Regions from separate parts of the Acinetobacter sp. 2JN-4 genome, predicted to be linked through region 1. Evidence: predicted binding sites of a transcription regulator. Region 1 holds the regulator's gene; each other region holds the start of a gene.
What was found. Region 1 encodes PhoB, which activates phosphate uptake and scavenging genes when phosphate is short. Its sites were predicted from a motif close to TGTCATNAANCTGTCATAA; they were not measured.
Positions count from the first base shown of each region.

Region 2: a site for PhoB is predicted at 3,682-3,700, ahead of EAH57_RS01310 (inorganic phosphate transporter). Genes of this name have one in related genera too.
Region 3: a site for PhoB is predicted at 3,609-3,627, ahead of EAH57_RS06460 (porin). Genes of this name have one in related genera too.

Region 1 is NZ_RDNY01000002.1:416,292-422,964, forward strand. It holds gene EAH57_RS04865 (MATE family efflux transporter) at 118-1,485, shown strand; gene EAH57_RS04870 (SDR family NAD(P)-dependent oxidoreductase) at 1,566-2,396, opposite strand; gene EAH57_RS04875 (TetR/AcrR family transcriptional regulator) at 2,664-3,341, shown strand; gene phoB (phosphate regulon transcriptional regulator PhoB) at 3,598-4,308, shown strand; gene phoR (phosphate regulon sensor histidine kinase PhoR) at 4,317-5,675, shown strand; gene EAH57_RS04890 (PACE efflux transporter) at 5,763-6,215, opposite strand; gene EAH57_RS04895 (LysR family transcriptional regulator) at 6,310-6,673, shown strand, end outside.
Region 2 is NZ_RDNY01000001.1:241,263-247,935, forward strand. It holds gene EAH57_RS01300 (Tim44 domain-containing protein) at 1-922, shown strand, start outside; gene EAH57_RS01305 (hypothetical protein) at 1,225-1,719, opposite strand; gene EAH57_RS01310 (inorganic phosphate transporter) at 2,007-3,635, opposite strand; gene metH (methionine synthase) at 4,073-6,673, shown strand, end outside.
Region 3 is NZ_RDNY01000003.1:267,960-274,632, reverse strand. It holds gene EAH57_RS06485 (type I restriction endonuclease) at 1-653, opposite strand, end outside; gene EAH57_RS06480 (hypothetical protein) at 764-1,048, opposite strand; gene EAH57_RS06475 (metal-dependent hydrolase) at 1,371-2,318, shown strand; gene EAH57_RS06470 (YARHG domain-containing protein) at 2,751-3,020, shown strand; gene EAH57_RS06465 (HIT family protein) at 3,098-3,511, shown strand; gene EAH57_RS06460 (porin) at 3,766-4,854, shown strand; gene EAH57_RS06455 (YidB family protein) at 5,117-5,713, opposite strand; gene EAH57_RS06450 (DUF6231 family protein) at 5,861-6,322, opposite strand; gene EAH57_RS06445 (DUF2797 domain-containing protein) at 6,361-6,673, shown strand, end outside.

The sequences.
Region 1 (6,673 bases):
TGATCATCATAAAACTCATTCTTGGCTGTCGCCAAGCTCAATACCGCAATCATTTATCCGAACAAAAATAAGCAATCATGTTGCAAATGGCGTAGAGGAAGATACCAAGGAATTTGAATGACCCCACACCAAACATTGGTGATGCAACCCAATCTCTGGAAAACATTTTTTGTTTTTCTAGTGCCGCTGATCGCCACCAACATTTTGCAAAACTTGTCGGGGACGATTAATACCATATTTGTGGGGCAAATGATGGGGGTCGATGCAATTGCAGCGGTGTCAGTTTTCTTCCCTATCCTGTTTTTTTTACTGGCATTTACCATTGGTATTTCGGCAGGTACCACAGTTTTAGTGGGTCAAGCTTGGGGCGCGCAAAATCTAGAAAAAGTTCGTAGTGTGGTTGGGTCAACCCTTTTTATCACCTTAATTGGTGGCACAATTATCGCAATATTAGGCTTTGTTTTTGCTGAACATATTCTCAATCTTTTAGGTACTGACCCCAAAGTCATGCATATGTCGCTGCCTTATGTGCAGTGGATGTTGGCAGGTAGCCCGTTATTGTTTGTTTATATTATTTACACCTCTATTTTACGGGGTGTCGGTGATAGTGTTACCCCTTTGATTGCCCTAGGTTTAACCAGCCTCATCGGTTTAGCAGTCACGCCAGTCTTACTTAAAGGTTATTTTGGTTTTCCAGCCTTAGGCATCATCGCACCCGCGATTGCCACCATCTTAGGCTATAGTGCAGTGTTGATTTTTCTAGCTTTCTATCTCAACTATAAAAATCATCCACTTAAAATAGATCGTCAATTGCTCCAACATATCCGCCATGATGCCGAATTAAGCAAACTGATTTTTAAACTAGGCATTCCAACAGGCATTCAAATGGTCACCACTTCTTTGGCTGGATTGGTGATTATAAGCTTGATTAACCGCTACGGCGCAGAGGCAACTGCAGCCTACGGCGCAGTCAATCAAGTCCTCAACTATATTCAGTTTCCGGCATTGTCGATTGCCATCGCAGCATCGATCTTTGCCGCCCAAGCGATCGGTGCGGGCAAACCAGATCTGTTGGCCAAAGTCACCCGCACCGCATTAAGTATGAATTTTTTATTTACGGGTAGTCTGATCATACTGGCGTATTTATTCTCAAAATATTTAATGGCGCTATTCATTACTGATCCTGCGGTCATAGAACTGGGACAGCAATTATTGTTTATTGTGCTGTGGTCACTGCTGTTTTTTGGCGCAAGTGCAATTTTTGCCTCGATCATGCGGGCTAGCGGAACCGTAAACGTGCCAATGCTGATCAATATTTTTACTATTCTTTTAATCGAAGTGCCTTGTGCGTATTGGTTTAACACACTTTGGGGACTCAAGGGAATTTGGATGGCTTATGCACTCGCCTTTGTGTGTTTATGCCTATTCCAAGCCGCTTATTATCAATTTGTCTGGAAGAAACGCGAGATAAAGATTCTGATTTAAACGTAAAAGTTCATCATAATCTTTAGCGTCAAAAAAAAAGCCATTCAAACAAGAATGGCTTTTTATCTTAGTAGCGGAACTTACATCATTTTCGTTGCAAGTGCAGCAATACGCTGATATCCCGTTGGGAACAACCGTTGGAAAGAATCAACAATACGCGCATCTGCACCAATCAATAAACGACGTTTGTCTTTCAACACCGCATTTAGAATTTGACGTGCTGCTTCTTCTGGTGGCGTACGCAAGAATTTATCGAATTGTTTGATTGATTTACCTGGATCCATACCCAAGCTTTTCATGCTGTCATTCATTTTCGCCGCTTTTGCGATATTGGTTCGAATCCCGCCTGGGTGTACACAAAGCGAGCTGACACCACTCTTTTCAATATCAAGTTCTTGGCGTAAAGATTCTGTGAAACCACGCACAGCGAATTTGGTCGCGTTATACGCTGATTGCGTTGGTTGCGAGGTTAAACCGAAGATACTTGAAATATTGATGATATGACCATCTTTGGTTTGTTTGATAAACGGTAAAAATTCTTTAGTCCCGTAAACCACACCCCAGAAATTAATCCCAACGATCCACTCTAAGTCTTCATAGCTTGCGCCTTCCACGGTTGAACCGAGTGCCACACCCGCATTGTTGAAGATCATATTGACTGAACCATGATCTTGAACAGTGTCTTGCGCCCACTGTTTCACTGCATCTCGGTTTGAGACATCCAACACTTTTGTGGTCACTGTAATCTCAGGATACGCTTTCAATAGTTCGGTCGTTTGCGTCAAACCCTTTTCATTGATATCACTCAATGACAAATGACAACCTTGTTTAGCCAATAAAACAGCTAATTGTTGTCCAATCCCAGAACCTGCACCTGTGATCGCTGCGACTTTATTTTTAAAATTTTTCATTGCCTATCCTTTGTGTTGCGAATGATATGCACATATTCGCCTAGATTACGTGCAGTTTAAGATGTAACCAATATAATTTTGACAATACACGTTGTCAATATAGTACACTATGCTTTTAAGACAAATGGCAATAACACACACATTACTTGTCATATTGGGTCTATTTACATTTAATGAGATAAAATTTTTAGTCGATACAAGGCATAGTTGCATAATGTAAACTGAGCTAGACATACGGTATAAAGACTTTTAGGAAACGGTTTTTCAATGACAACTCAAAAGCAAGCCAAAGCGAAGAAAAACAACAGCGAAACCAAAGAGCGTCAATTCAAGGGTCTTTCTTTAACTGAACGTAAAGAAGCGCGTCGTGAAAAATTGATTGAAGCTGGGATCGCTACTTACGGCACTCAGGGTTTTTTCTCAGTCACTGTCAAAGATGTCTGTAATGAAGCCAAACTTACCGAACGCTATTTCTATGAATCATTTAAAAAAAGTGAGGAGTTATTCCAAACTGTTTTTTTAAGAATGATTGGGGAAATGCAAAGTTGTTTAACACAGGCGGTGTTACTGGCTGCGCCCGAACCGAAGAATATGGTGACTGCTGGGCTATCGGCGTTACTGAATACCATTCGAAACGATCCGCGTATGGCTCGGATTATTTATATTGATGCCATGTTGGTTCAAGACTTACACAATCAAGCGACGATCCAAGAAACCTTGACTCAGTTCGATCGCATCATTCAAGGTTTTGTAATGATCACCATGCCCAGTGTTCAACAAAGTACCGAGGAAGTGTCTTTGATGGCGACAGGTTTAAATGGTTATGTCACGCATATTATTATTCGTTGGGTCTCGGAAGGCTTTAAACAACCGCTAGAAGACGTGTTAGCGGCTTGTTGTGCGGTATTTTTATCCTTTATCGCAACAACATCACAAAAAAATTAAAATCATTTTACAGTTTTGTGACAAATAAAACTGCTAAACTAGGATCATATTAACCAAATGAATTCATTTGTTTTATTGATAAATTACCTGTCATCATTTGGTCACTATGCTGCCTCACAATTGTCACAATTTATTGCTAAATTCGACTTTATTAACTCTTTTGCAATGATATTGTCATAATTAATCTTTGTAATAAGCCTGTCATAACAACAAAACGGTTCACCATTACCGTTATAAATTTTGAGGGTATTGCGCTGTGAAAGATGACTATATTTTAATTGTCGACGATGAGCTACCGATTCGTGAAATGATCCATACCTCTTTGGATATGGCGGGTTTCCAATGTTTACAAGCTGAGGATGCCAAACAAGCACATCAAATTATCGTTGATCAGCGTCCTGCTCTCATCTTGCTTGATTGGATGCTACCAGGCGGTGTCAGTGGTGTAGATTTGTGCCGTCGCCTTAAACGCGATGAAAACTTGGCGGAAATCCCTGTGATTATGCTGACGGCTCGTGGCGAAGAAGATCATAAGGTACAAGGTCTAGATGCGGGTGCAGATGACTACATGACCAAACCTTTTTCTACCCGTGAACTGGTTTCTCGAATTAAAGCAGTCTTACGTCGTGCCAATGCACTCAGTGGCGAAAAAGTCATTGATGCCAATGGTTTGATGCTTGATCCTGTCAGCCAACGTGTCAGCTTCGGTGACAGCATTTTAGAGATGGGACCAACCGAATATCGTTTACTCGCCTTCTTTATGACTCATCCTGAACGCGCTTATACGCGCGCACAATTGCTTGACCAAGTCTGGGGTGGTAATGTCTATATCGAAGACCGTACCATTGATGTGCATATTCGTCGTTTACGCAAAGTGTTAGAACCTTATGGTGTCGATCGTTTTGTACAAACGGTACGTGGCACAGGTTATCGTTTTTCTACACGAGCTGATTTGGCAGCAGGTTAAAGCCCTTTATGTACGAACCCTATCCCGTCCCTGAACTGGCACGTGAACACCAGCGTTTTCGCTATAGCAGTTTATGGGCTTTTGCAAAGCAAGATTTAAGACTGTTACTTTTTTTCTTATTGATTGCAAGCTTAATCGGATTTGGAGTGGGCTATTTTTGGAGCTGTATTTTCATCGCATTTGTGGTGTTTTTCACTTTACAGCTCCGCTCGCTTTACTTGGTCAATGAATGGATTTCAAATCGTCCTTATGATGTTCCACCGAACTTAAATGGGATTTGGGGCGCATTACTGTTCAATGTCTATCGTGCTCAACGCCAAGAACGTATCGTTCAAGCAGAAATGGTGGGCTTGATTGACCGTGCACAATCTTCGTTGTTCGCCTTAGCCGAAGCAGTGGTATTGATTGATGATCAGCATCAAATCGAATGGTGGAACCCAGCAGCCGAGAAGCTATTGGGTATTGAGCCTTTAGATCGTGGACGCAACTTATTGACGATTTTACGTCAGCCGAGTTTCATTGAATATTTTAAACATAGCGATCAATCACCCGATGGGATTCGTCTACAAGTACAGATGGATGAAGAACGATATGTGCAGGTCAAACTGACACGTTTTGGCGGAGAAAGCCGACTGTTAGTGGCTTATGACACCACACGCGTACATAACCTAGAACAAATGCGTAAAGATTTTGTCGATAATATCTCGCACGAACTACGTACACCACTCACCGTGCTGAGCGGTTATATCGAAACCTTTACCGATCAGGATGATATTACCCCGCGTTGGAAACGTGCCTTCACGCAAATGCAATCGCAAACCAAGCGCATGAATGCATTGGTCAATGATTTATTATTGCTGTCCAATTTAGAAAATAATAAAAAAGTCGCCAAAAAACAGATCATTGATATGGCAAATTTAATGAATCAAATCTTTGATGATGCTCGTGCTTATAATTTAGATTATGGTCATACGCTCAATTTAGATATTGATAGTCATTGTGATCTGATTGGTTCAGATATGGAAATTGCCAGTGCTTTCAGCAACTTGATCACAAATGCAATTAAATACACCCCCAAAGGCGGCATTATTACCATTGGTTGGCATGAAGAGAACGATCAAGCCTTTTTTAGCGTACAAGATAATGGGATCGGTATTGACCCGAAACATTTGCCGCGTTTAACTGAACGTTTCTATCGGGTTGATAGCGCGCGAAGCCGTCAAACAGGTGGCACAGGTTTGGGGCTTGCGATTGTCAAACATGTCTTGATGCAACACGGCGCACATTTAGAAATCACCTCTAAAGAGAATGAAGGTTCGACCTTTACTGCTGTTTTCCCAAAAGAACGTTTATATCGAATGATCTAGGTATTCTACGCAACAGTCATAGTGCATTTTAAATTTAAAAAAGCCGATCCCAACAGATCGGCTTGTTTAGTTTTAGCTATTTGAAAATTAGCCAGCTACTTTCGAACCCAGTTCATTTTCTTCAAGCAAATGGCTGGGCAGACCAAAGATATGATCAAAAAGATAATTATAAACAAAGGTATAACATGGAATGATCACCATCAAACTAAAATCTAGTAAGAAGGCTTTGAGCAAACTAATCTGCATCCACCACGCAATCAGCGGAATCAAGATCATCACCAATATGATTTGGAAGCCAATCGCATGTGCAATTCGTCTCCACACCGTTCGTGTTTTGGAAATTTGGGTTTTTTCCCACATCTCAAAAACATAGTTATAAAAGAAATTGACCGTGACAGCGATCACCGCAATCAGAATCGATAAAGGCCCTGTATGGCTAATCGTGGTGCCAGAAAGTGCAGCCAAAATCAGCGCACAGATAAAAAAGCTAAAAACTTCATAGAAAAATACATAAGTTACTCTTCTTTTGGTTCCTTGCATCACGACACCTTAAAATCAATAATGATTGGATTTTACGCCTTAATTCTGATAAAAAAAGTTAATCGTGATCAGATTTACTGACAAGGGAACAGACATGAAACTTAATAGTGAACAGCTGGAATTAATCCTTGAAATTATGGATCGCGGTAATTTTTCAGCTGCCGCACGTGCATTAAATCGAGTTCCTTCCGCGGTCAGTATGGCGATCGCCAATTTAGAAGCTGAACTGAATTTAAAATTATTTGAACGCAGTAAGAATCATCTTGCACCCACGGAAGTCACACGCTCGATCGAACCCCATACACGATTGATCGTAACCAAAATGCGCCAATTAGAATTGCATCTAACCGAGCTTTCAACGGGTCTGGAAACCAGTCTCTCGATTGGTGTCGCGGCGGATATCAATCAGAAGTTTTTATTGGCAGGTATTGAGCATCTGATTCAACACTTTCCTCTCT
Region 2 (6,673 bases), on a different contig from region 1:
AGGCGGCGGAAAGAGTCATGGTATGAGCAGATCTAACTCATCTAGCCAGTCTTATCAACAACCTCGCCAAGCGACTCCACCAGCACAACAACAAGCCGCTCCGACTGCTGCACCTCAAAAGGCAGGTCCTGGTGTCGGTGGTATGGTTGCCGCAGGTGTTGCTGGCGCAGCATTAGGTGCCGTTGCAGCAAACGCAATGGCAGATGATAAAGATCCAGCTCAAACAGAACAACAAGCTGTTGCAGCCGAGGAGGAGAAACAAGGGCTTCCTAGTTGGATTTGGGTTCTACTTGCAGCAGCCGCCGCCTTCTTTGTGTTCCGCAGATTAGGCGCAAAAAAAAAATTAGCAGCAGATAATCCGTACGCTCCGAACAATAGCGGTCGAAATAATTTTAGCCGTCAAACAACATCACAACCAACTGCTCGTCAAACAGGTGACAACACCAATATCTTTGGTCAATCAGTTGGTGGTGGTGCTGCCACTCAAGCACCGTTTGGCAATGCTCCAACTCAAGCACCATTTGGTAGTGCTTCAACCAGCAATGGCAATCAACTGCCAGATGGTACTGAACCAGCTGCATTTTTACGTACTGCCCGTCAACGCTTCAATCACATCCAATCAGTAAACAACGCAAATAACATCCAAGAAATCCGTCGTTATTTGTCACCTGAGCTTTACAGTTCAATGTATAGCGACATTATGGCCAACCAAGACCAAGACGTTGCTGAATTTAGCAATCTCAATGCAATGGTGGTCGAAAGTTCAACTGAAAATGGTCAATATGTTGTCAGCGTTCGTTTTACGGGTACCGTAAGTGAAGACTTAAACAGCTTGCCACAACCATTTACCGAGATTTGGCACTTTGTTAAACCTGCTGGCTCACAACAAGATTGGGTTGTTGCAGGCATTCAGCAAGCTTAAAACCTGATAAAACAAAATGGCTACTTTGGGGTAGCCATTTTTTTGCCTATTTCAATCCTAAGGATGATGAAAATACGGATCTAATCGCTACCGCCCCTATTGTCGTTTCAAATTATCAGTCTGTTTACATTCTCTGTAGGCTCATATCTTGTTCGGTAAAACCAGTTCGGTGAAGGGTTGGATCTTTATGGGAAAACGATCATCCGAGGCTCCCTGTATGAATAATTTTTGTTAAATGTGTATCCCAAGCCTATTTTTGAGAAATACCGAAGTTTTGCTTTTTGCATAAACGCCTTATGCCCTTATCTCAATTGTTTTGAAATTTGCTTGAAATGGTCATTATCCACTTGGTAATACACGGTTTCACAAACGTCTTGATTACCATAGCGACTCCCCACAGCCATGACCAAACGACTGTCTTTTTGGTAAAAAATATCATTTGGGGTAAAGCCTTTCTGTTCACTATAACAATCAGCAAAGGTATCGGGCAAAACAAAACTCTGACCAGTTTTGGCATTATAGGCTAAAGCAAAGCTACATCCCCCACCACAACCTACCGTGTCCATAACATAATGCCCTGCAAAATTTGGTTTTCGTTGGGACATCTCTTTAAATAAAGTTCGGTATTTTTGGCTATGTGGATTAAGTTTTAAAGGTTGATTTTCTCCTGCGTAATTTTTTGTAGGATAATCCTGAAACTTGAGTGTTTTGGCATAGAGTGATGATGAACCCAAAACCAATAGGACCATATAAAAAACAGCACGTAATTCAGCCCAGATTCTAGATAAAAAATACATTTCCATTCCCCTTATACGCCATATGCTTATCAACTTTGAAACGCTTCACAGCGCTGAAGAACTACTTCAAAGTAGTTCACTCATTTACTGTTTGATTCAACATACCATTAAGCCTCATCGTTATATTTGCCGATGACAAAGCAAAATGATGAACAGTACAAGCTTATGCATTTATAAATTATAGGCTTGAATATGCCGTTAAGAACAAATTTACGCAAGAGAGCCATTTAAAAACAAAAAAGCCTTGCCGAAGCAAAGCCTTTAACATCTAAAATCGAATCGTTAAATCAAGAAACGAACTGCAAGAATAACCAGTACAAGCCACCTGATAAACAGATCGTTGCTGGCAAAGTGAATACCCATGCAGACAAAATGGTTCTCACCGTAGCGAAGTTCAAGCCTGACTTATTCGCAACCATCGTACCCGCAACCGCACTGTTTAAGACATGCGTCGTTGAAACTGGCATACCAAAACCATCAGCCGCAGCAATGGTACTCATCGCAACAAGCTCAGCAGACATCCCTTGACCATAGGTCATGTGATTCTTACCAATACGCTCACCCACAGTAATAACAATACGTTTCCAGCCCACCATCGTACCGAGACCAAGCGCAAGAGCGACTGCTACTTTTACCCAAGTTGGGATGTACTGTAAAAATGAATCCATATTGCTACGATATTCTTTTACAACTTTTTTCTGTTCGTCAGTCATCACTGGTAATGCTTCAGCTTTGTCTAAACGCTTAAATGCCGTTGTACTCAAGTACATGTCATTACGTAACTCTGCCACACCTTCTTCAGGAATGCTTTTGAGATCACCATAAGCTGCAACTTTTTCACCTAAATGATTGGTCATACTTGCCAATGCAGGTACAACTTCAGGCGTTTGTTCTTTGGTTTGAATATACGTGGTCAGCACTTCACGCGCTTTTTCATCAGAAAAATCTTGTCGATCAACATTTAGAACTAAAGCCGTTTGAGAAGACAATTGTTCAAATGATTGTAGATGTTTTTCATCTAAATTTTTATTTAATGAATATGCCAATGGAACCAAACCAATCAAGATCAACATGATTAAGCCCATGCCCTTTTGACCATCATTTGAACCGTGAGCAAAACTAACCCCAGTACAAGTAAAAATCAAAATACCGCGAATTAACGGTGGTGGTGGCTTATTGCCAACAGGCGGCTGGAATAACTCCATTTGGTTTTTAAATATCTTCTTAACCAACAAGAATAGAACCGCAGCGAAAGCGAAACCAATCATTGGCGAGAACAGTAAAGCCTTACCAACTTTAAGCACTTGATCCATGTCAATGCCACTGGTCGCACCAGTTGAAGCATTGAGCAAGTGGTTCATAATCCCCACGCCCAAAATTGAGCCAATCAAAGTGTGCGAGCTAGAAGCAGGAATACCGAGAAACCATGTTCCAAGATTCCACATAATCGCCGCAATCAGCAATGCAAAGACCATCGCAAAGCCTGCACCACTGCCTACATTCATAATCATTTCAACAGGAAGCAATGCAATAATACCGTATGCAACTGCCCCACTCGCGACCATAACCCCTAAGAAGTTACAGAAGCCCGCCCACATCACCGCTACAGGTGCAGGAAGCGCATTGGTATAAATGACCGTCGCTACCGCATTGGCAGTATCATGGAAACCATTTACAAACTCGAAAGCCAAAGCAATAAAAAGAGCCGTTGATAATAAAATGACAGAATATAAACTTAAAGCAGGAACATGTGCTAAGTCAGCACTGACCTGAAAACCGATATAAATAAGTGTTGCAACAATAATCGTCAAAAACACCGGCATAAAAAATTTCGGTGTTGGTACATGTACATTCGTTGATTTTGCCGCTGGGTTGGCAAGTGGTGAATCCGAAGCAGGGGGAAGATTAGAATTCATGTAGACGGACAGAGGATAATGAAATCCCCTGTATTGTTTAATTAAATTATGACAATTATATGACAAAGGAATGCCATATGAAGCCAAAATTTCATATTTTCACACTGATTTTCGATACTTTTTGGCGATAAATCCACCTACTTATTATATAAATACCAATGAAAACAAATGATTAATAAAACAAAAACACCTTAAAAACTGTTTGTCTGATTTTGCAACAAATGCTACGAAAGTTGACATCTTATTGTCATATTTCAGGGCACCTGTCTTATTTTTAAACATTATTCCGTTTAATTATTTCAATTTAATGAAACGTCGATGACATTTTTAATGTGAACTGACAGATCATCACTCTGCTGTACTGAAAATACGCGCATTGATACGGCTTCTGTTACAATGCCCCTGCTTTTTATCTTCATTTTTTACTGGGGTTCCTTATGTCCACACTTGCCACCCTAAAATCACTTCTCGCCCAGCGCATCCTGATCATTGATGGTGCAATGGGAACTATGATTCAACGCCATAAATTAGAAGAAGAAGATTATCGTGGGGAACGTTTCGCAGACTGGGCATCGGACCTTAAAGGTAATAACGATTTATTGGTTCTAACACAACCACAAATTATTCAAAGCATTCATGAAGCGTATTTGGATGCTGGTGCAGACATTATCGAAACCAATAGTTTCAATGGTACTCGCGTTTCAATGTCCGATTATCACATGGAAGATTTGGTTCCTGAGATCAACCGTGAAGCAGCGCGTTTAGCCAGAGCGGCCTGTGATAAATACTCAACGCCAGACAAACCACGCTTTGTGGCTGGTGTATTGGGGCCAACATCACGCACCTGTTCAATTTCGCCAAATGTTAATGATCCTGCATTTCGTAATATTACTTTCGATGAACTTAAAGAAAACTATATAGAAGCAACCCATGCTTTGATCGAAGGTGGTTCGGACATCCTCCTAATCGAAACCGTTTTTGATACCTTAAACTGTAAAGCAGCGATCTTTGCGGTCAAAGAAGTCTTCAAGCAAATCGGTCGTGAACTGCCATTGATGATTTCAGGCACGATTACCGATGCTTCTGGTCGTACATTAACAGGTCAAACTGCCGAAGCGTTCTGGAACTCTGTCCGTCACGGCGACTTACTTTCTATCGGCTTTAACTGTGCTTTGGGTGCAGACGCAATGCGCCCGCATGTTAAAACCATTGCCGATATTGCTGATACTTTTGTTTCAGCGCATCCAAATGCAGGATTGCCAAACGCGTTTGGTGAATATGATGAAACACCTGAACAAACGGCTGAGTTCATCAAAGAATTTGCTGAAAGTGGTTTGATCAATATCACAGGCGGATGCTGTGGGACTACACCAGATCATATTCGTGCGATTTATAATGCCGTAAAAGATATTAAACCACGACAAGTACCTGAAACCGTTCCTGCCTGTCGTTTAAGTGGTTTAGAGCCATTTAACATTTATGATGATTCGCTCTTTGTGAATGTCGGTGAACGTACCAACGTCACAGGTTCAAAAAAATTCCTGCGTTTAATTCGTGAAGAAAACTTTGCCGAAGCCTTAGAAGTTGCTCAGCAACAAGTGGTGGCAGGTGCACAGATCATCGATATTAATATGGATGAAGGGATGCTCGATTCGCAAAATGCGATGGTCCATTTCCTGAATCTTGTGGCATCTGAGCCTGATATTTCTCGTGTGCCGATCATGATTGACTCATCAAAATGGGAAATCATTGAAGCAGGTTTGAAATGCGTACAAGGTAAACCCGTTGTCAACTCGATTTCCTTAAAAGAAGGTTATGACGAGTTTGTCGAGAAAGCTCGATTATGCCGCCAGTATGGTGCTGCTGTGATTGTCATGGCATTTGACGAAGCTGGTCAGGCGGATACCGCTGCACGTAAACGCGAAATCTGTAAACGCTCTTATGACATTTTGGTCAATGAAGTCGGCTACCCTGCTGAAGATATTATTTTTGACCCGAACGTCTTTGCAATCGCGACAGGTATTGAAGAACACAACAACTATGCTGTGGACTTTATCGAAGCAACGGGTTGGATCAAACAGAACTTACCTCATGCGATGATTTCAGGTGGTGTCTCTAACGTCTCATTCTCATTCCGCGGAAATGAGCCTGTCCGTGAAGCGATTCACTCAATGTTCCTATACTATGCCATCAAACAAGGCATGACCATGGGGATCGTCAATGCGGGGCAAATGGCCATTTATGATGATATTGACCCTGAGCTCAAAGCAGCAGTTGAAGATGTTGTTCTGAATCAAAATCAAGGTGAATCAGGGCAAGTTGCCACAGAAAAGTTGCTGGAAGTTGCTGAAAAATACCGCGGTCAAGGTGGCGCTCAACGTGAAGCTGACAATCTTGAGTGGCGTAATCAATCTGTAGAAAAGCGTCTTGAATATGCCCTTGTTAAAGGCATCACCACCTATATTGATGAAGATACAGAAGAAGCACGTTTAAAAGCAAAACGCCCACTTGATGTCATCGAAGGCGCATTGATGGATGGTATGAACGTCGTCGGTGACTTATTCGGTTCGGGCAAAATGTTCTTACCACAAGTGGTCAAATCTGCGCGCGTGATGAAACAAGCGGTGGCATGGCTGAATCCGTATATCGAGGCGGCAAAAACGAATAGCAAGCCTAAAGGTAAAGTCCTGATGGCAACCGTCAAAGGCGACGTTCATGATATTGGTAAAAATATCGTGGGTGTGGTGCTTGGTTGTAATGGCTACGATATCGTTGACCTTGGTGTCATGGTCTCTTGTGAGAAAATCCTGCAAACGGCGATTGATGAGAAATGTGACATCATCGGCTTGTCAGGTTTGATTACCCCGTCACTGGATGAAATGGTCTTTGTTGCCAAAGAAATGCAACGCAAAGGCTTTAATATTCCGCTATTGATTGGTGGTGCGACCACATCGAAAGCCCATACCGCAGTAAAAATTGACCCTCAATATTCAAATGATGCGGTGATTTATGTTGCCGATGCATCGCGTGCGGTGGGT
Region 3 (6,673 bases), on a different contig from region 1:
ACGAAAGGTTGTATGGTTTCTAAAAACTTAGTATTTAATTGGCGTTGGATACTTGCTTGTTGAGCAACATACCGAACAAAATCAATATCAACTTCATTAATACTTCGTTTAATAACTGTTTTAAACTGCTGAATATATTGATTTTCCTCAGCAAAAAATCTTAATTTTTCGGCATGAAAGTTATCATGTTTAAATTCTGCAAGCTGAATTAAATCTTCTGGTTTAGTTTTTGTGAAATCAATGGTTAAAAAAGGTTTTTCATCCATTACATTCGTATTTATTAAATCGGTAAAAAATCGCCACTCTTTGCCATTTGTAATAGCGCCTATCGTCACGCCTAAACTGCTATTAAAATAACGAGAAAGTTGTGGTGCGTGGTTTGTCAAATCTGCAACATAAGGTTTAGCCTCAATAAACATCACTGGCTGCCCATTACAATAAAGAGCATAGTCAACACGTTCAGTCGCTTTTACACCTGGAAAGTCTGCTGCAAACTCTGCCAAAACTTTTGTAGGATCATAAGGACTAAATCCCAATATATCTAGTAATGGTAAAATTAAAGCCTGTTTGGTCGTCTCCTCTGTAGTACAGTGACCGCCAACACGTTTAACATGCTCGATATGTGATTTTAATTTTGAAATAAACTCTTCCATGATTTAACCCCTTAATTATAGTTTCTATATATATTTATAAATCCATACTATATTTAAGGTTAAATAATGGCAATATATAAAGTAAGAATAATTTTTCTTTCAGATCTCAATTATTTACTATTCACATCAATTTTAAATATCTTTCCATTACAGACCCAAACGGTATAGGTCTGCATATCAATCTCATAGACATATTCTGTTGCATTACAGGAATATCGACCATCTCTATGTTTAAAATATCTTGGATAGGATTTGCCCATTTTTCTGAGTAAATCGCTTTCACTATCCCCTACGCTAACAAGCTCATAGGATGAACGCATTGAATTGGTTTCTCTTGCAAAAGTGCTGACTGAGATAAAAACTGAAATTATTGCTACTATTATAAAGTATTTCATTTTATTAACCATTTGTTGTTTAATTCGCATAATTTATCAAATGGTAAAACCAAAGTCATTAGAAAGCATATCGGGTGATTAATTCGTTTATCAATTCACGTGTTAAATAATGTAAACAGCTAACTTTTGAACATTCACACCTTAACAATAGTAAAGACTTAAATACTCAACCATATAAGAAAAATTGCTTTTAGAATCTAATCTTGTCCTTAAAACCTCTTTAATGTGCATTTTTGTCCCATAAGCACATGGTGATCTAATTTACTCAATGTTAAAAATTACTTAGTCAATTTAATTCGCAATTTCATCTTGGATGACATGTATGATCACAGAAAATCATCAAATTAAAGCAAGAAAAGTATATTTCGATTTTTCTGAATCGTCCGTATGTTGGATGCCGAACGATCCTCTCTGTTCGCACATAGCCAATGGCATAAATATGCTCTTACCTGCAGGTGAGTTTTGGTTCTGTCGAGTATTTAATAAAGCCATCCCATATATTACTGATGCGAAATTAAAAGAAGAAGTTATCGGATTTGTCCGCCAAGAGGCAGCCCATGCCCGTGCTCATGAAAAGGCACAAGATTTTCTCAGGGAAAATGGCTATGACATACAAGATCCATTAAACCGTGCTCACCTTGTTTTCAACATCCTATTAGGCGATAAACCATTAGGTATCCCTTTTTTAAAAGGTGAGAAGCTTGATGAATATTGGTTACTGTTTCGTGTAGGTGTGATTGCCGCAATTGAGCACTTTACAGGTACCATTGGGCAATGGACGCTTGATAGCAAGTCTTGGGATAAAGCAGACCCTGCTATGACCGATTTATTCCGTTGGCATCTAGCTGAAGAGGTTGAACATCGCTGTGTCGCTTATGATTTATTCGAACATCTCTTAACAAACAAGTTAGGTTTCTACGTTTCTCGTCAGGTCATTATGATGGCAATTTTTCCACTGTTTATTTACTTCCTTGCAGATTTCGCTCGCAGTCTTGGGAAACAGGATTTAGAACATCAAGACATTCAGAAATTAATGCGTCGTGGATTCTTTGCTTTTATTCGTGAATTTGAAAAAACGGCTACGAAAACAGATAACCTCCCAACCATTAAATATCTATGGAAAGCGACTTTACGTTGGGTATCGCCAAAATTTAATCCGATCCATGAAGGTGATACTGAACAAGCTTTAGCATATATGGCACGCTCACCTGCGGTACAGTACTTTGAACAAATGACACAACATAGCTCAAAGACTGTTTCGTTAAGCTAAGTGAAAATGCTTTTTATGTAGTTTATTAACCATCAATTTGTTTAAAAACAAACCCCGCTTAAAAGTAAATTTAAACGGGGTTAGCATTATTGTGTACGCATCTAGCAGCTCTTTATTGATTATATTCTTAAGGCAAAACTTCAATGGTTGAGTTACCGAGTAAGGATATCTGACACCGTTTTCAGAATAACGCACTAATAAAGTTTAAAAGAATGAATATAAAACCTTATAAAAATGCTGATAATTTTCTTCTGTATATTTGATTTTAATAAAACCATTGATCTTTATAGTTTTTCTATATGATTAAGGATAGAATATGAAGTAAAATTACATTCAAATAATACAATTTCATTGAAATTTCATCTATACACCTTATATTAGTACTTGCGCTGCGCTCAACGCAGTGCTTGCTCATAACGAGAGGAACACCTCATGAATAAGTTTACAGTTGCCGCTTTTGCTACGTTAATGACCCTTACAGGTTTCAGCATGCAAGCTTCGGCATCGGAACAAGAATGTAAAAAGTTACAAGATAACTATAACCTGATCTATGCATCTAAAGGCTTCTGTTTTAAAGATGCAGATGCTAAAGCCAAGTATGGTAATGAGAACTGTCATACCACTAAGCCAAAGTTTTCTGACAAAGAACAGCAACGCTTAGACGAAATCAAAGCGCGTCAAAAAGAACTGAATTGTAAGTAATATTTCTTCACCCCTCTTTGCAAACATCGAGGGACATTCCAATATCTATATCTATGATTTAAATTAAAGGACTAAGCATGGCATACGATGACCAGAATATTTTTGCAAGAATTCTTCGTGGAGAGTTACCCGCGATTAAAATTTATGAAGATGAGCAAGTTCTTGCGTTTATGGATATCATGCCTCAAGCCGATGGTCATACCTTAGTTATTCCTAAGACACCAGCAGTTACCTTACTCGATCTTCCTGCCGATGCTGCTGCGTATACGATTCAAATCGTTCAAAAAGTTGCTCAAGCGATGGAAAAGGCACTTGATGCCGAAGGGATAGTACTTATGCAGCTTTCAGGTGCTTCTGCTGGGCAAACTGTTCCGCATGTGCACTTCCATTTAATTCCGAGTTCTGTCCATGACTTAGGACGTCATGCTGTGCAAATGGGTGATCAAGATAAGATTCAGGCACTCGCTGAAAAGATCAAAGCAGCACTTTAATCTTTGAAAATATCTTAAACGGAGCAATGACTCCGTTTTTTTGTTTTTGTAATTATATAAAAATCAATAACAAACAAAATTTTCATTCCACATAAATCGTCACTAAACTGTCATTTTTCTTTCACTTATCTGTCACAAAGTTTGCCGATACTGCATACAAGTTAGTGAGCTATGTAACTTTTTGTACACGAGCAAACTTATAACAGTAACTAAGGCAACTGCCATTTACAAAAAAGTGTTTTGGAGAAATCTCAATGAAAAAATTGCTTCTTGCTGCTACTGTAGCAACATTAGCCATGAATGCAGCGCAAGCAGCACCAACATTGTATGGTAAGCTCAATGTGACGCTCGATCAAATCGATAAGAATGGCTTTAAAGACGAAAGCGTAACAAAAGTAAATTCAAACGCTTCTCGTATTGGTATCAAGGGTGAAGAAAAATTAACAGACAATCTTTCTGCAGTTTATTTAATTGAATGGCAAATCAATGCAGATGGTGATGGTGACCAATCTTTTACAAACCGCAACCGCTTTATTGGTCTTAAATCAGATGGCGTGGGTACACTAAAAGTTGGTCAATACGACTCTTACTTCAAAACAGCAGCAGGCAGCAACCAAGATATCTATAACGATCACAACGAACTTGATATGACCGCTATTTTGGCTGGTGAAGATCGTTTAAAAAATGTGATCGGTTTTGAAACTGATAAAAAATTGTTAGGTGGCTTGGCTTTCAACATCATGTTCCAACAAGGTGAAGAGTCTTCTGCTAAAGAAAATGCAGCTAATGGTTATAAAGGTAGTCGTGATGGTTTTGGTGACGGCGTTTCTACTTCGATCACTTATGACAATAAAGACTATGGCTTTGCTGCTGCGGTAGCAGGTAACTACGGTATCGCATCTAAATATGGTGCTTATAGCTTATCTGGTATCTATACCGATGCTATCCGTGTAACTGGTTCTTATGATTTTACGAAAATAGGTTTTGATGGGTTTGTATTGGGTGCTTTATGGCAAACAGCTCAACCAACAGATGACACTGTTACAACAACAAGCGGTTCTGATGTAACGTCATATAAAGGTTTACAAGAAGATGCGTATGGCGTAACTGCAGCTTATAAGATCCCTTCTACACCGATCAAGTTAAAAGCGCAGTATATCTCTGCAACAACAGAGTCAAATGGTCGTGATGATCGTAAACAAGATCTTTATGGTCTTGGTGCAGACTATCAAATCAACAAACAAGCACGTTTCTATGGCGTAGTTGGTCAGCAAAAACGTGATTGGTTAGTGAAAGATGATAAGAAAACGACTATCGGCTTAGGTATGGAATATAACTTCTAATTTGAAGATTATTTCCTAATCAGTAAAAAAGGGCTCTATGCCCTTTTTTCATTTAGAGAATAGAAAAATCGTTGCTACTAAATTCATGAAAACAATTGAAATAAACGAATACCATAAAAATTTCAAAAGAGTTTTGTTTGATTCATTTTTAATTAGCTTTACATCTAAGGGTTTCATTTAATTAACATGCGATTTAAATTATAAAAGAAATAAAGCCCATATTTACATGAGCTTTATTTCTTGTTTTTATTACACTTATGAATTATTTCTTTAAAAATCCACTCACAATATTCAAAACATTTTGAATATCATTATTCGCTTCTTGTGGACTTGTACTTGAACCTTGTGGGGTTAAAGAATCAATCACTTGTGGTAAAACTGATGCGATCGCGCCATAAATCGCTTGTTTTGGGGCCTGTGTTTGCTGTGCAACTTGCTCAACATCTTGGTCATCAAACAAACTCTGCATATTTTGAGTCGGTATATCGGTATTATTTGGCTGATTAGGATCAACCCAACTCTGTACTTGATTGGCTAAACCCGCATTTTTAAGTTTATCCAGTGCACCTTGTAAGCCACCTTGTTTTTGAATCCAAGCAAGCACCAATGGCAATACAACGATAAGAAGACTTTGCGGATTACTACGGTTAGACGAAGTTGTTCCACCACTCAATTGGCCAAGTACCGAACCTAAAACGCCACCCAAACCACCTTGTTGGTTTTGCGTATTTTGTTGTTGTCCTCCAACTTGGCTCAGTACTGATCCAAGTATGCCACCCAAACCGCCTTGTCCTGATTGTTGCTGACCGCCTAAAGCTTGTTTTGCTAACATTTCAACAATATTGCTTAAATCTGTCATGGCTTACACGTTCCTTTTGGAATTATTTATTCCAAAAGCATACGCTGCTTTGAAAGCTCAGAACAAAATTGAATTGTTAAATTTTGCAAGGGCTTGCAGTTAACCTAGTCTAAATCTCTGTCTTTAAAAACGGAGACTTTTTTAGATTTACCAGCGGAATTTATTCCAGTTTTCTGGATTCGCCCAAAACTTGGAATTAAACCAATCAGGCACATGTTTATAGGTCAAAATATTAAATTGCCACAAAGCAAAATCGTTTTCATGTGTGGTCTTGTCGATCAATTGAGTAAAGCCTAGCGAACGAAGTAATCTTTCATCATCTAACTGACTCACGACTACGATACGTTTTGCCATTAAATCACGCAATTTGACAAGCAACTGCGCTTTTTGTGTTTGGCTGACGTTTTGCATCTCTACGGTATTAAAAAATACAAAACCTAAATCATAGCGCTGCGTAAATGGCAGACTTAGAAAGTCAGTTACGTTAAAATAATGCCATTGAATGGACGCATTTTGGTCAATCTGTTGACCAATACAAAGTGCAGTATGTATGGGCTGTTCTTTAGATAAATCGTCTAGCATAGAAGTGATGACATTTTGTTCAGCCATAACTGCAACCCTTGATTGAGAAAGATGAGAGTTTATTAATGGAACTACAAGGCATTTGTCATAAAATGCATGCAGCGCTCAAAACGCATAGTGTAACTGATCAACCAATACACAAGGCAAATGTTGAATATAAATTTATATTGGATCGTTCAGAAACTGATCTGCCATTTGTGTTGGGCCAAGAACTAGAGATCGAATGGACAGGCAATATTTTCTGTACATCATGTGGTGCTAAAACACCTAAATCCTATTCCCAAGGTCATTGTTTTAAATGTTTCAAGACCAAGGCAGAATGTGATTTGTGTATTATGAAGCCTGAAACTTGCCACTATCATCTTGGAACTTGTCGTG